Regions from separate parts of the Ruegeria sp. CDSB013 genome, predicted to be linked through region 1. Evidence: riboswitches for the same ligand, from Rfam matches in the RefSeq annotation. Region 1 holds a riboswitch; the other holds the start of a gene.
What was found. Region 1 has a riboswitch for cobalamin ahead of AC2FJF_RS23045 (metal ABC transporter ATP-binding protein). Riboswitches for the same ligand answer to the same signal wherever they lie in the genome.

Region 1 (5,482 bases):
CAGAGCGAACATTCGAAACCCTGACAACTTCTCGGTCGACACAATGCATGCCGGTTGTGGTCGAAGCGAAGCTTTTCACTTCCTATCAGCACTGAAACGCAAGGTTGGGGTCGCGTTTTTTGTACCGCCAAATACTTGTGACTTTCCGCCACATCACTAGCGTTCGCCTTCCTCTCACTTACATGTGCGGCATCAAAATGAGGCGGACACATGATAGACGACGACCCCCAACCCGCAGGGTATTATAACACGCACGACATATGGACCTTGGACCCCACGCCTGCGGACCAGTTGGTCTATGACGCCTTTGCCTCGGGCGTTGTCGATCTTTTGCAGGTGTTGGATGACAACAAGACGATGATGTCACGGGACGTTTACGCAAGATTTTTCGCCTCGCTATTGGATCTTTCCCGTACTTTGGGAGAATACGAAGACGGCTGGAAGCCGGACTAAGCGACGTTTTCCCAAAACCCAGTGTTCCAAAGCACCGTATGAGGCGGCGGATCAAGCACCGCCTCGTGCCTGAAGACCAATTAGCTTGCGGTTGCGTTCCCAAGTGTATTCAGCAGAGTGTTCAGATTGTGCTGGAACATCGCAAGGTAGCTGGTGGCAGGGCTACCCCGTTCCGACAAGGCGTCCGAGAACAGCCGTCCACCAATCACGATTCCGGTTTCATCCGAGATCTGCTGAATCAAAGTGGGGCTTGTGATGTTTTCAACAAACAACGCGGCAGCACCATCCGCCTTCAGTTGGTCAATCAGAACAGCAAGATCCTTGGCTGATGGCTCTGCTTCGGTGTCGATGCCAACCGGCGCAAGGAAAGTCAGGCCGTAGGCGTCTGCCAAATATCCAAATGCGTCATGTGCGGTCACAACCGTGCGGCGATTGGCGGGCAGACCTGCCAGCTTTGCCTTGGTTTCTACATCCAGCGCCTCAAGCTGCGCGATATAGACCGCGGCATTGGCAGCGATTTCTTCGGCGTGCTCGGGCATCGCCTCTGTCATCACGTCGGCGACATTGGTCACGTAAATCATGCCATTCGACAGCGAATTCCAGGCGTGGGGGTCGATTTTGCCCTCGACTGTGACAGGCGTGATGCCGTCGGTGGCAACGTGCACGGTTGCGTCAGTGCCCGATTCAGCGATTAGGGTATCGGACCATGTCTCAAAGCCCAGACCGTTGACAAAGATGATATCCGCCCGGGCAACGGCCTTCGCATCTGCAACCGAAGGCTGATACACATGCGCATCCGCATCCGGGCCCACGATTGTCGTAACCGTGGCCAGATCGCCCACGACCTCTTCGACCATGTCGCCGAGGATCGAAAAGCTAGCGACGATCTTGACGTTGTCTTCTGCCGCAACGGCCGGCAATGCAGCCAAAGCAAACGACACAGAGGCAATGCCGGCGTAGAGTGACTTTACAAGAGTCATTGTGCTCTCTCTTCTTGTTGAATTTGGGCAATGGGGATGTCTTTGGAAACAGACGGTTTGCGCATCCGTCTGCCAAAACCAAGGGGACCGAAAATAGCCGAGAACAGAAAGAACCCACCGGCAACCAAAACGATCGCCGGGCCGGACGGCGTGTCCGGGAACAAGTAGGACAGGGTCAGGCCGATCCAGCAACTGGACAAGGCAAACACAAAGCCCAGGACCAGTTGCCCGGTGATCGTACTGGCCCAATAGCGCGCCGCAGTTGCGGGCAGGATCATCAAGCCAACGGCCATCAACGTTCCCAGTGTTTTGAACGCGGCCAGCAGGTTCAGAACCAACAGCAGCATAAAACCCTGATCTACCAACCACGGTCGGCGCGTCTGCGTTTCGAAGAAAACCGGATCACAGGTGCTGACAATCAGCGGACGAAGCAGAACGGCGAATGCCAACAATGTTACCGTCGCCACCCCTCCGACAAGGATCATCGACGCGTCGTCGATCCCAAGGATTGATCCGAACAGGAAGCTTTTTAATGGGACTGCGGACCCTGCTGCAGACAGAATAAAGATACCCACCGCCAGTGCGATCAGATACAGCGAGGCAAGGCTGGCATCGCTGCGCAGGATCGTCCGGCGTGCGAGAAAGGCGGTCAAAATGGCGACGCCAACACCCGCGATAAGCCCTCCGACCAGCAGTGACATGACTGACAAGCCCGCCGTGACAAAGCCGATGACGATGCCCGGGGTAATCGCGTGGGCCATGGCCTCACCAGCCAGCGATAGGCGACGCAGAACAAGAAATGCCCCCACCGGCGCGACCGAAGCCGACAAAACCGTGGTTGCCACAAAAGCGCGACGCATGAAGGCAAAGCTCCACATTTCGACGATCAGGTCATACATTGGCGTGCTCCGCTGTTGAATGGGTGCCACGGAACATCCAGGACGCCTGACTTTCCGAGAGGTATCCTTGTGCAACCAGCCGGTCTGGTGTCAGAACGTCATTCACCGGTCCATGGGTCGCCTCTTGCCCGCCCAAAAGCAGCGCGTGGCTGCAATAGTCCAGTACCGAGGAAAGATCGTGCACCACCAAAACCACCGCGCGCCCCTCATCGCGCCATCGGCGTATAATCGACAGCAGATGCGCCTCAGTACTTTGGTCGACGGCGGCAAACGGTTCATCCAGCAGGATCAGCGGCGCGTCCTGCATGATAACCCGTGCGAACAGCGCGCGCTGCAGTTGCCCGCCCGATAGCATATGCAGAGGCCGGTCAGCGATATCCAGTACCCCGGCCTCATCCAGCGCGGCGGCCATCCGGTCACGTGCCGCGGCGTCCAGCCCGGTACGATAACCAAACCCGCGCCAAGCACCCATCGCGGCAAGATCCCTCACACGGATGGGAAATCGGCGGTCGAACTCGGTCATCTGCGCCAGGTACCCGATGTCACCAGGACGGCCCTGCGGCCAAGTCAAACTGCCCGAAAGCGGATCCATCAAGCCCAGCAGCATCTTTACAAATGTGCTCTTGCCCGACCCGTTCGCACCAAGAACGGCCAGGGTTGTCCCGGACGCGATATCCATGGAGAGGCGGTGAAACAATGTCAGGTCGCGGTAGCCCAACGTCAGATCTCGGATTTGTAAAACGGCCGACATCAAATCACCGCGTAAATCGCGAGCCACAAGATCGCCGACAGCGCCAGAGCCCCCGTGACCAGCACCGGAACACTAAATTCCGTCAAGCACTTACCCCTTTGGGTGTCAGCTTTTTGCAATGACAACGGCAACGCCTCCTGTGTTCGGACAGGGGCAAAGCGAGCGCAAGTTCGTGCACGGTACGGACCGCTTGAAACATTGTCATCTCCCTCTGGGACACCCCGCCCAGGTTCATAAATTTCGGATGGCAGGTCTCCTGACTTGCGGGTCAAAGCTATCCCGATCCTTCCCAGGCTATTGCCCAGTGGACGATCTCGGGTCGCTCGCCGCCTACAGTTGCGGGGGCAGTCACGGAATTGGTCTTTTCACAGAACCGCACCGTATTCCCTTTTATCCCTGACCGCAGAATACAGTCGGGAACCATCACGTGGACCAAATACGAATTGATTTGATTCGACAAGAGCGCGAACCAATCGGTGATGGCAATTTGTACCAGGCTCCAATCAGCCAAAAAAATTCTACGATAAGGGTGCTAGCAATGGCAGTGACTTCGCGGGGCTCACTCAGAAGTTTTCAGCCTGGGTCTTGCAACGACCGGAACGCATAAACCTGCCAATACTTTGTTCGATTGGCTGCGGCGGCTCAAAGTTCCTCGACACACTCTTGACGACAGATGCGCTTCGAAAGCTCACAGGCCCGAGCACAAAATACAAGAGTGGGTTTTGATTAAATGCTGTAACGGAAAGAAATTGATGGCCTTCGCAGCATTGCAGTTTTACCAGTGGTTCTTTTTCATTCCGGCATAAGCCTGTTCAGTGGAGGTTTTTTAGGCGTAGACGTTTTCTTCGTTATCAGCGGATATCTAATAACCTCTATTATCCTTGATGATCTTGGAAAAAATAGCTTCTTTCTTTTGAAGTTCTACGAGCGTCGGGCCCGACGGATCTTGCCTGCCCTGAGTGTCGTCGTACTGGTGTGTATTCCTATCGCTTGGTTTACCATGCTGCCCGATCCACTGGAAAACTTCGGCCAGAGTGTCGTGGCCACGATGTTCTCTCTGAATAATGTTCTTCTCACGCTAACAAGTGGATACTGGGACCTCGCGTCCGAGTTCAAACCTCTGGTTCACGCATGGAGCCTGGCAGTTGAAGAACAGTTTTACATAGTTTTTCCGCTTTTGCTTATGGCCCTGTACCCGGTACTTAAACACAGAACGGATCTGCTGGTTTGGGCTATCATCGGGTCCAGTTTCCTGGCGAGCGTACTGTTGGTTCAAACCCACCCGGAGAGCACATTTTATCTTCTGCATACACGCGCCTGGGAACTCGGATTCGGTGCATTGGGGGCCTGTTGGGAAAATAGGCGCAAGGTTAGAGCGAGCAACAGTCTTTCGCTACTTGGCCTTATTGCGGTGATTGCATCTATGGTGATCTTTGACGGGACCATGCAACACCCGTCATACCTGACAGCCGTTCCGGTCGTCGGGTCTTTGCTCGTTCTCCTCTATGCAAAGGAAGGCACTTTTGTCGCCAAACTGCCGAGCATCAGAATTCTGGTTGGCATTGGCCTGATCAGCTACAGCCTGTATCTCTGGCACCAACCAATTTTCGCATTTGCGCGCATTGCTAGCTTTGAAGAACCCAGCCCGTATTTTCTTGCCAGCTTGATACCATTTGCATTCCTTTTGCCCTATCTGACCTGGCGTTTTGTCGAACAACCGTTCCGCAACAAAAACGCGATCTCTCTTTCACGCCTTGTTGTTTCGTGCACCGCAGTGACCGCAACGCTGTGTGCTGTTGGGCTTTCGCTGTATCTCGGACAAGGCTTCCCTACACGCGTTTTCGACACGGATCGAGAGGTCGCAGCGGGGATGCACATTGGGTATAATCACCGCATCAGCCAGTACGACGCAGAAAAGTTTGATACGAACAGCGGCATCAACATTTTGATTGTCGGGAACAGTCAGGCCCGTGATTTTGCGAATATTCTCATTGAGATGGGCATAATGAAGGATGCAAATCTAATTTATCGCGACGCACTCAATGTTTGCGAGCCCAGGCTTTGGGACGATGACACAAAATCTTTGATACAAAATGCTGACGCGACTTTCTTGCCAATCGTCAACCTTTCCGGCGCTTGCAAACTCTTTCTTGAAAACGGGCTTGCCGCGCAACACAATATCGTCTTCGTCGGCCCCAAACACTTTGGTTATAGTCTCAATGCATTCACCTTACTGCCCAGGTATGGTCGGCCAAACTATACGACTAAGGTATTCGAAGAAATAGTTGAGGCAAACAGGCAGAATGCGTCGGTCATACCGGCTGGTTTGTATGTCGATATCATCAGCTACGCGACCACAAATGGGAATCAGATCCATGTTTTCGATCAAAATGGAGACA
Region 2 (5,482 bases), on a different contig from region 1:
TCAGCCCGGTGGGCAAAACGTGAATACTCCAGATGCGGGTCACGCTTGCCCGGTTCCTTGAACGAGGCAATGCCTGCAGAAATTCGCCCGTCCACTTCAGGCAGGACAACGTGCATAGCCAAATCAGCGGGCGAAAGACCGCGTTCCGCCTCGGCCCAGGCTTTGCGGCGGGACGTTGCGAGAGCAACCTGAAACACCGGAACATCGGCAGCGTCCAGCGGCGATGTACCCGATGCGCCTTTGCCCGAGAAGGAAGTGGCGTTGATAATGGCCGACGGTTTAATGGCGGCGATGTTCCCGCGCAGCCAATCGGCGGCGGCAGGTGCTTTTAGCGAGGGGGCGAACATGCCTACTGCTTCGAACCCGCGTTCCCGCAATCGGCGGATCAGGGCTGCGACCGGGGCGGTGTCTGCAGATGTCAGATAAGCCCGGTAGAAGGTCACGAGGATACGCCTCGCGTCGCTCGAGAATGCTGTTTCGACCGGGATTACGCCACGATCCGGGCACCACGCACCGCACTTTGGCAAGGTCTTTGCGCCCATCACCGGCCCGGCATAAAGCCCAGCCGCCAGCGCCATTTGTGCCAAGGCCGCTTGCGCCGCGACTTCGCCGCCGGTGTCACACAGATGCGCAAGCCGCCGCAGGGTTGAGACGGGCAGGGTGGAGTAATCATCCAGCCGCGTATCCTCACGCCCATCGGCAGGTAGGACGGCCAGTGCGATCCCCTTGGATTGCGCCAGCGCCAGAACTTGCTGCAAGCCATAGGACCAGTAAGGCACGCCGCCGATCAAACGGATCAGAATGCCCTTGGCGCCCTCGAGCGTTTGCTCGACATAAGTGTCGACGGACAACGGGTGTTTCAGTGCTGTCAGGTTGGCCAGCCGCATTGTCGGCATTCGCCCTTCGGCCCCGCCACCGCGATGCCAGCCCGCCGCGAAAGCACCAAGGTCACTGTCCGAAAAGGACAGCACCACCAGATCCGCCGGACTTTGGCCCAGATCGGTCGGGGTCTCGGTTTCCTCGAGCCCGTGGCTTTCGCGGAAGACGACGTGCATGGCTTACTCGGCGGCCTCGGTCACGCCCACGAGGATATCGCGGATCGCGGCCTCTTTGATGTCGTCGTGTTCGGCGATGACCACCAGACGCGAACGGCGCTCTTCACCGGGTTCCCACGGGCGGTCATACTGGTGACGTACGCGGGCACCAACGGCCTGCACCAGCAGACGCATGGGTTTGCCCTGAACGGCGGCATAGCCTTTGACGCGCAGGATGTTCAGCTCATTGGCCAGACGTTCGATATTGGCGACCAGTTGGGCCGGGTCGGTCTGTTCAGGTAACTCGACGATGATGCTTTCGAAATCGTCGTGTTCGTGGTCGTGATGGCCATCGTGATGCGACGGACGGGCATCCATGTCATCCTCGGCGGCCGCTTCCAGCCCCAGCACGACGCGCACGTCTACGGCACCTTCGGCGACTTCGACCACTGGCAGCGGACGCGGAGCTTCGGCGGCGATGACTTCTTTGGCTTTCGCCACACCTTCGGCGCCCGCCAGATCGGGTTTTGTCAGCAGGATGATGTCGGCGCACGAGATCTGATCCTCGAACACCTCTGACAGGGGCGTTTCGTGGTCGATCGAGTCGTCAGCCAGGCGCTGGGCGTCCACGGCTTCGACATTCGGAGCGAAGCGCCCGGCGGCGACGGCCTCGGCATCGGCCAGAGCGATCACACCGTCAACGGTGATCTTAGAACGGATATCCGGCCAGTCGAACGCCTTCAGCAGCGGCTTCGGCAGCGCCAGACCAGAGGTTTCAATCAGAATGTGATCGGGGCGCGGCTCCAGCGCCATCAGTGCCTCGATGGTCGGAATGAAGTCATCGGCTACGGTGCAGCAGATGCAGCCATTGGCCAGTTCCATGATGTTTTCCGCCGGGCAATCCGGAATGGCGCAGGATTTCAGGATATCGCCATCGACGCCAACATCGCCAAATTCATTGACGACCACAGCCAGACGCTTGCCCTGCGGGTTCTGCATCAGGTGCTTGACCAGCGTGGTCTTGCCCGAGCCCAGAAAGCCGGTGATCACGGTGACGGGAAGTTTTTCAAGATTGCTCATTTCAGGGCTCCAATCGGGGGAATGCGGGCCGCACAGTTTTTGCGGAAATGCTCGGGGCGCTCACGCCATTTCACCAGACCGTCTTCAGCGGCCAGATATTTGGTGACGCCTTCGACGATGGTCTCGACATGGTCGGCCTCGTCGAGGTTTTCATAGACGAAGGTCCATCGGGACGGGCCACCACGCAAAACGATCGAACATCCCTGATCACAATTCGACAGGCATTCCACCGGCTTCAGGTCCACGCCGTCAGGCAAGCCCGCCTGTTCAAGCGCTGTGTGCAGCAAAGTGCCGGGTCGCTGAGCGTCATCTTCGATGGGCAACCCACGGCGGCATGTCGTGCAGACCAGCAATTCGACTGGTGCGGTCTCGGTCACGTCTCTCATCCCCCTAATCCTTTGTACGGGGGACGGGGTTTCATGCGGGCCACGTGTGCGACATGGACCCGACACCGGAACACCCCGCCCGGTTTCAACTTCGGGTGCTGGCAGGTCTCCCGGCTTGCGGATGTCAGAGCGTTTGCCCTGTCGGATGTCCCGCCTTCCCGGCCTATTGGGCCAGTGGCTTTGGGCACCCTCTCCGGTCACGGTCGCGGGGGCGGCTGTGCTTGGCGATGACATCGCTGGCACATTCCCTTTTCATCCATCCGAGGATGGACACCAACGCATGCGACATGCGGCACGGGCAGGGGGCTTGTCAAGCACGACTGAGGATTGAAAACCGGTTAAGTCAGAAAAGCGACCAGCCGAAGTCAGTCAGCGGCATCCGATGCGATCCGATCACGAAGCCAGGAGCAAAACAGCCCCGCAGCCGCGGATGATTGAGCGCTTCCGGGCTTGGCAATCAGGTAGTGCGGTTGTGTAAACGGAATCGCTGGACCGGCAATCGCAACAGGCGCGCCTTGGGCAATCGCGTTCTGTGCGAACCTTTGGGCAATATTAAGGAAGCGGGCAAAGGCGCGACAAAGACAAAGCACATCCCTCTACCACTGTCGCATTGTGCGTCGCGCCGTTTGTTCGCGGGAAAAGATTTGGCACGTGTGGCATTACTTTCAAACCGCTTCGACATTTAACCCCGGACATCAACGGCGACGGTTATGCTGTTCCAGAAGCCAGTAGGAACATGATACCCAAGTGTATACGCCCGGATTTGCGAAAGCAGCGCAGAAAGCTAAGTGTTTGAAAAGAAGTGGAGGCGAGTACCAATTTCGAACTTGCGTAAAGGAATTAAATTTCTTAATAAATAACAATTGTTTAGTGAGATTTTATCGGTACGTGGGCTTGCGAATGTTGCGGGATTGTTGGTTGAAATTGTTCATTGGCTTAACGCCATCAAGGATGATGCTCGATTTTTGGTTCAAGTGGATTTTGGTGCAATGATCACAGCAACGCTGATTGCTTTCAGGCGCGTCGCAGCCTGAATGCGCCGTCACTCGACCTTCCGCCCGTCAAGATATGAGCCGGTGTTCGGATACCTTAAACGCTGCTTCAATAGCTGCACGATTTCGTCGGCAACAACTGCCATTTTTCATTTGAAAGATTCTGATGCCGGTTTGCCAGAGTAGTCAGTTGTATACGTAATTCTTCATCCGGAATGGAGCTGTCTAGAGCCACCGACATAATGCTGGGGCTTACAACGCGTGCTAAAACAGTTGAGCGCCGTTAGACAATTGCTCCCGGATCGAACGTCGCGTTCTGGAGGTGTCTAAACCTGGTTCGTTCGTGAAGGTAAGTGTCGTGAGCGAACTTTTCCTCCGGTAGTCGTTTCTCTGCGATCTTCCGATGGAACCTTACAAGTCTAGCAACGTCTTTGACTACAGTGGTGGTCGTTTTCAGTGCATCCAGCTTTTTGTCCGAACGGATGTATTCTCGAGCGTCCGCTTTCCACTTGAAACCTGCGAAAAGCAAAGCGTTTGAATCGAGTAGCAGTCGCACCGTGCGACTTTCCCCCATCGAAATGGTTATGCCAGGCTCCACCAAATGATGATGTAGAATAAAGTTCCTTAGACCCATGGCAAAACTATGCGCGCCGGAGTTCTTCCCGATTACCCTTCCAATTCCCCGGGTGTAAGATTCACTGTTTTCCAGCTTGGTGTATTTTCGGATACGTCTGCAAACATCTACGTATGAAGCATAAAGCGCAGAGAATGTTAAAAGATTGGATGTTGCCTTAGATTGTTCTCGAGCATACGCAGAGTTATCTGAGCGCTTGAACTCAAGAACGGTGTCCATCCCTGCCGTAGCCGCATTCAAACCAAGGCTTGCTTCCAGCATTGCGGCATGCACCCTTTCTAAGTTCTCCAGTGCGGTATGAACTTTATGGTAAGGGGAAAAGCGCAATGCGTAATTCCACGATTCCTCTTGCAGCTTTGAAGTGTATGCGGCGAAACCCTCTGGATGATCCGTGCTGCTTTCTGCAATATATGTTGCGACCGTCAGCGCTCGGTTTAACTCGGCGAGCTGACCGTCTCCAAAGTCCCATCTCAGTAGGTCGACTTGAGAGAAACACTTCGCTAATTGAAACTCCTGTGTGGTAACACCCTTTGAGACGGATGCAAAAAGATCGTGTGGTTTAAAGCGATGCTTGGCAATGAAACTCGCAAAATCTTCTTTGGGCATTCGAAACCTAGCTAGTTTTGTTGATATCGCATCGAAGACTTTCCGACATGAACTATAAAATTGACTACTAGGGCGCCGCTCTCGGGCGTCTTCTGGTTCCAGCTTCAACCTATGCGGTTACTATCTAGGTATGATGAAGCTTGCAAATCTGTTCCGAAGACAACAACCCCAACCCAAAAACCCACTTTTGAGTTTTTTCGCACCGGCCAATAGAACACGGCGCGAATAAACCCACGTAACAATGCCATGGAAGGACCCGCGATTTTCTTCGGTGGACCAATGTATGAGTTCTTGGCTCGGTTTTGATGACTACGTGGGAGGGAAGGCGAACAAACACTGTCGGATTCTTCGCAATGAACGCAGCAGTGTTGTGCACTGTTTTCAAAGTGCGGGGAGCGGGGGAGGGGGATTCCTTAGAGCATTCTAGAAAAGTGTATTTCTGCGTTTTTTCACATTCTGCGCTATAGGGTATCCCCAAGTCTCCCCATAAATTTATAACTATATTTAAGATATTGATACTAATAATAAATGCCCTGTTGACACCTCCTCAAAACGGTCCCCGAATGGCTCCCCATGCTTCCCCGGCGCTCCCCGAGATTTTCTTAGATTCGCCGTCAGGCCCCCTGCGACCTGGCCGAATAACCAGTCTCGACTCCCCGGTAGGGAATGGCGGGGAACTGATATAGGGGCGCGGGGGAAACTGTGGCGGAGTTGAGGCATAGGTTAAACGCAGTTGGGCAATCGTACACC

Region 2: linked by a shared signal. The riboswitch ahead of AC2FJF_RS15150 (DUF1636 family protein) and the one ahead of AC2FJF_RS23045 (metal ABC transporter ATP-binding protein) in region 1 are both predicted to bind cobalamin.

Annotation. Positions count from the first base shown of each region.
Region 1 is NZ_JBXWPA010000021.1:9,354-14,835, forward strand. It holds gene AC2FJF_RS23025 (LysR family transcriptional regulator) at 1-24, shown strand, start outside; gene AC2FJF_RS23030 (hypothetical protein) at 211-453, shown strand; gene AC2FJF_RS23035 (metal ABC transporter solute-binding protein, Zn/Mn family) at 534-1,433, opposite strand; gene AC2FJF_RS23040 (metal ABC transporter permease) at 1,430-2,332, opposite strand; gene AC2FJF_RS23045 (metal ABC transporter ATP-binding protein) at 2,325-3,083, opposite strand; cobalamin riboswitch at 3,313-3,523, opposite strand; gene AC2FJF_RS23050 (acyltransferase family protein) at 3,832-5,482, shown strand, end outside.
Region 2 is NZ_JBXWPA010000008.1:199,643-205,124, forward strand. It holds gene cobN (cobaltochelatase subunit CobN) at 1-1,055, opposite strand, end outside; gene cobW (cobalamin biosynthesis protein CobW) at 1,059-2,114, opposite strand; gene AC2FJF_RS15150 (DUF1636 family protein) at 2,111-2,500, opposite strand; cobalamin riboswitch at 2,584-2,793, opposite strand; gene AC2FJF_RS15155 (hypothetical protein) at 3,364-3,534, shown strand; gene AC2FJF_RS15160 (hypothetical protein) at 3,776-4,732, opposite strand.